DNA from 2 places in the Herminiimonas aquatilis genome. Region 1 is predicted to be linked to the other one. Evidence: predicted binding sites of a transcription regulator. Region 1 holds the regulator's gene; the other holds the start of a gene.
The links. Region 1 encodes FliA, which starts transcription of late flagellar genes. Its sites were predicted from a motif close to CTAAAGTTTNNNNNNNNNNNGCCGNTA; they were not measured.
Positions count from the first base shown of each region.

Region 2: the regulator FliA is predicted to act here: its motif matches at 1,093-1,119, upstream of ACFQO0_RS00515 (flagellin N-terminal helical domain-containing protein).

Region 1 is NZ_JBHTCC010000003.1:153,031-155,436, forward strand. It holds gene ACFQO0_RS13180 (MinD/ParA family ATP-binding protein) at 1-741, shown strand, start outside; gene ACFQO0_RS13185 (RNA polymerase sigma factor FliA) at 745-1,476, shown strand; gene ACFQO0_RS13190 (flagellar motor protein) at 1,458-2,198, shown strand; gene motD (flagellar motor protein MotD) at 2,224-2,406, shown strand, end outside.
Region 2 is NZ_JBHTCC010000001.1:104,792-107,197, forward strand. It holds gene ACFQO0_RS00510 (GGDEF domain-containing protein) at 1-719, shown strand, start outside; gene ACFQO0_RS00515 (flagellin N-terminal helical domain-containing protein) at 1,215-2,406, shown strand, end outside.

The DNA of each region.
Region 1 (2,406 bases):
TTTTTATCCGCTACGTCGATTGCGGATAAAAGTGCAATGCTGGTCAATTTGAGCGCTTCACTTGCTTCCAGCGGCAGCGATGTCGTATTGCTGGACGCGTGCATGTCGAAGAATGGCATCACACGTCGCATGGGTGTTGAAGTACATGCGACCCTGCTTGATGTGGCGCGTCAACAGCGCGCCCTGAATCAAGTCGTGCAAGCCATGCCGCAAGGCTTTGGACTTGCATCTTTGACTAGCGGTTCGGTGCATGCTGCCTCGCGTGATGCTGACCAGTTGCGTCGTCTGTCGAACGCCTTCGGCGTACTGGCTGCACAATCCGATGTATTGGTGGTGGATGCAGAGTTGGACGAGAGTGATAATTTCACGATTCCTGGCATGGCCAGCGGCGACATCGTGATTCAGGTCGCCCCCGGCGCGGCTTCGATCAAGGAAGCCTACTCGTTGATCAAGCGCCTTAACAATCAATTGGGTCGTCGACCTTTTGGCATCCTGGTGACGGGAGCCGACGAGCGCGAGGCCGCACTTGTCTATCAAAACATGGCGCAGGTTGCCAGCCGCTATCTGGCGGTACAACTGCATTCCATAGGTTCAATTCCCTCGGACGAAAACACGACACGCGCTGCGCGTTTGGGGCGCGCCGTGATTGATGCATTTCCCATGGCCGGCGCGTCGGTTGCGTTCCGTCGGCTGGCAGAGCGTTTTGCCTTGTCCGCGCATGGCGCCAAGTTCGGGGCTTGATCGATGTACACGGCAGAAGGAAAATCGGATAGGGATCATCTGGTAAGTCAGCATGCACCGCTAGTCAAGAAACTCGCGCACCAGATGAAAGCCAAATTGCCTCCCAGCGTAGAAGTCGACGATCTGATCCAGGCAGGCATGATTGGTTTGCTGGACGCTGTCAGCCGTTACGAAGAAACACATGGTGCCCAGTTCGAAACCTATGCCGTGCAACGCATACGCGGTGCCATGCTGGATGAATTACGCAGCAGTGACTGGATGCCACGCAGCATGCGTCAGAACATGCGCAAGATCGAGGTGGCGATGAACAGTCTGCAGCAAAAGCTGGGCCGCCCACCGAATGAAAGCGAAGTTGCCAAGCAACTCAAGTTATCGCTGGCCGATTATCAGGATTTGCTGAGTGACGGCGGCGGGCATCAACTGGTGTATTACGAAGATTTTCACGATAGTGAAGATAACGAACACTTCCTTGATCGTTATTGCACCGACGAGTCGCCCGATCCTTTACAGAATTTGATGAACACCGGTTTCCGCTCGGCGGTTATCGCAGCCATCGAGGCATTGCCGGAACGAGAAAAAATTCTAATGAGTTTGTACTACGAACAGGAAATGAATCTGAAGGAAATCGGGGCCGTGATGGGTGTCACCGAATCACGCGTGTCACAATTACATAGCCAGGCCATCGCCAGGATGCGTGCAAATTTGAGGGAGAGAGCGTGGACTGGGGTAGCTTAATTGGCATAGCGCTTGCGCTTGGCGGCTTGCTCGCCGGACAACTGCTGGAAGGCGGCAAGCTCAGTTCACTGATTCAGCCGGCCGCGTTCATCATCGTGGTGGTGGGCACCATGGGTGCAGTCTTGCTGCAAAGCGGCTGGCCGACTTTTGTGCGCGGTATCAAAATGGCGAGTCGCGTGTTCGTGCCACAGGATGATGATTATCCAAGTCTGATGCGCGAGATGACGAACTGGAGCACGATAGCCCGCCGCGAAGGCCTCCTGAGCCTGGAGCGTGTTATCAAGGACGTCAAAGATCCTTTTATTGCGCATGGCTTGCGCTTGATCGTCGATGGCGTCGATCCGCACAAATTGCGTGGCGTGCTCGACTTGGAAATCGACGCATATGAAACGCGCGAACGTCTGGCTGTAAAAATCTGGGAGTCCGCAGGCGGTTATGCACCCACCATCGGTATTCTCGGTGCAGTACTGGGTTTGATCCATGTGATGGAAAATCTGTCTGATCCTAGTCGTCTAGGTAGCGGGATTGCCGTGGCCTTTGTTGCAACGATTTACGGTGTCGGGTTTGCCAATCTGGTGTTTTTGCCGATTGCCAGCAAACTCAAGGCGATCGTCGCCCGCGATGTCTTCAAGCACGAGATGCTGGCCGATGCGTTCTCCGGTATTGCTGCTGGTGATAATCCTCGCTTGATCGAAGAGCGCATGAATATCTACCTGATGTAACTTGCTTACAGTCCAGACAACGCACATGGCCCGCAAAAAACACGAAGAAGAACACGAAAACCATGAACGTTGGCTGGTGTCTTATGCCGACTTCATTACCTTGCTGTTCGCCTTCTTTGTCGTCATGTACGCCATTTCATCAGTCAACGAAGGCAAGTACCGCATTCTTTCCGACTCTCTCGGGATTGCTTTCGGCGGTGCTACACCC
Region 2 (2,406 bases), on a different contig from region 1:
CGACAGGCAATTATCACAAGAAAATAGACGGCTATTCCAAACAACTTAGTAACACAGCAGATGTCGGCAAGCTTGGCAAGATCCTCGATGAGGTGATGAAAGAGACGCGCCTCGCCCAAACTGAAGCCTTGCGCTCACGCGATGCGATTCTGGCGGCACGCAAGGATGTTGAAGATGCCGAAGCGCGGATCCATAATCTTGAAGCCAAACTGGAACAAATGAGTGAACTGGTACGCGAAGACCAATTGACAGGCAGCCTCAATCGTCGCGGCCTGGAAGATGTTTTCGAACGTGAGTTGGCTCGTGCCGAACGCCGCGCCTCTCCGCTTTGTATCGCCATGCTAGACCTCGATGATTTCAAAAAAATCAATGACAATTACGGCCATACTGCTGGCGACGAAGCCCTGATCCACCTAGTCCGCGTGATCAAGGAAACCCTGCGCACCATGGATATCATCGCCCGCTTCGGTGGTGAGGAGTTCCTGATCGTCCTACCCGACACCCCGCTGGAAGAAGCGGTGCAGACCATCACCCGTCTGCAGCGCGAACTGACCAAGCAGATTTTCATGCACAATCACACGCGCCTCCTGATGACTTTCAGCGCTGGCGTTGCCTTGCGAAAAGAGCAAGAAGACCAGCAATCGATGATCAAGCGTGCCGATGCCGCGTTGTATGAAGCGAAAAGAACAGGTAAAAATCGCGTCATCGCCGCAACTTAAGCCTTTTTAAAACATTCGCAACCGTTACGAACAGCCCTGACAGCCGGATTCATTCAAACCCGTTTACATATATTTTTCCTTCGCCATCTTCTTTTTGGCGAGGGAAATTACCTTCTTCCCTTCTTTTGTCGGCAACACCACCTTTCTTCTCACATTTATTTGCACTGCATATAATAGGGGAAACAAGCAAAAGGTGATCATTTTGGCAAGCACCCTACTCGACAGGAAATAAGAAAAATAAAGGGTAAAAACCCTTTTTATTTGTTTTCTTTTTTAAGAAAATTCCTTAAAGATTTTCCACAAAGCAACCGTGAAAGAAACTATCTGGCTGCAGTTTGGGTGAAACCGGAAAAAATTTAGTTTTGCTGTAGCACTAAACTTTTTCCGGAATCGTCCGATAAAACTTACAACGACGCTGTACATGCGAAATCACGCAAGGCAGACGTTGACAGTGCTTCAGTCAGACTTCCATCGGACTACAACAGGAGAATCATCATGGCAGCAGTCATTAACACCAACACCTCGTCGCTGAATGCACAACGCAATCTGACGATGTCCCAGTCTTCACTTGCAACATCCCTGCAACGTTTGTCGTCCGGTTTGCGCATCAACAGCGCAAAGGATGATGCAGCAGGCTTGGCAATTTCCGACCGTATGACCAGCCAGATCAATGGCTTGACTCGTGCAGCTCAAAATGCAAACGACGGTATCTCGATGGCGCAAACCGCTGAAGGCGGCTTGGGCACAGCAACCGATCTGTTGCAACGTATCCGTACCCTGGCTGTTCAATCCGCCAACGGCACCAACTCTTCGTCAGACCGCGCTTCTCTGCAAGAAGAAGTCAGCCAACTGCAACAAGAATTGAACCGCGTCGCAAACACAACCCAGTTCAACGGACAAAACATTCTGGACGGCTCTCTGAGCAACGCTCAGTTCCAGGTTGGCGCGAACGCAAACCAAACAATTAACTTCTCGATCAGCAGCGCTCAAGCGTCGGCGATCGGCAACAACAGCCTGGCAACTGCCAGCGGCGGCACGATGGTCAATGCTGTCGCAGTTGGCGCAACCGTTCCAGCAAATGCTGTTGCAGGTGGTGCACTGACAGTTCAAGGTAATGGCACAACCAGCACAGTTACTGTTGCTGCCGCTGCTTCTGGCAAAGTCATTGCTGACCAAATCAACGCTGCTGCTGGTGCAACTGGCGTAAGTGCTTCCGCAACCACCGTAGCAACACTTGGCGCTTTCGCAGCAGGTACAGTTTCGCTTACATTGCAAGGCACACCAACTGCTGCTGGCGCTGCAAACCCAGTGACGGTTAGCGCAACCCTGGCAACTGCAACGGACGTTGGTAGTTTGGCTAAAGCAATCAATGACCAAGCTGGCACTACTGGTATCACGGCAATTGCTGATTTGACAAACGGCACCATCTCGTTGACGCAATCGCAAGGCTACGATATCGGCGTAACCAACAACACAACTCAAACAGGTATCACCTTCAAAGGTGCTCCCACTACCGATGGTGGTACAGGTGTAGCCGTGACTCTGGGCGCAGGCGGTGCAAATGATTCGTCAGTCGTCGGTGCAAAAGTAACGCTCAACTCGTCGGAAGCCTTTACAGCAAGTTCGGCTGGCGTGGGCATCTTCACCGGTGCAGCGGCAGCAGTTCAAAGCAGCACATTGGCATCCG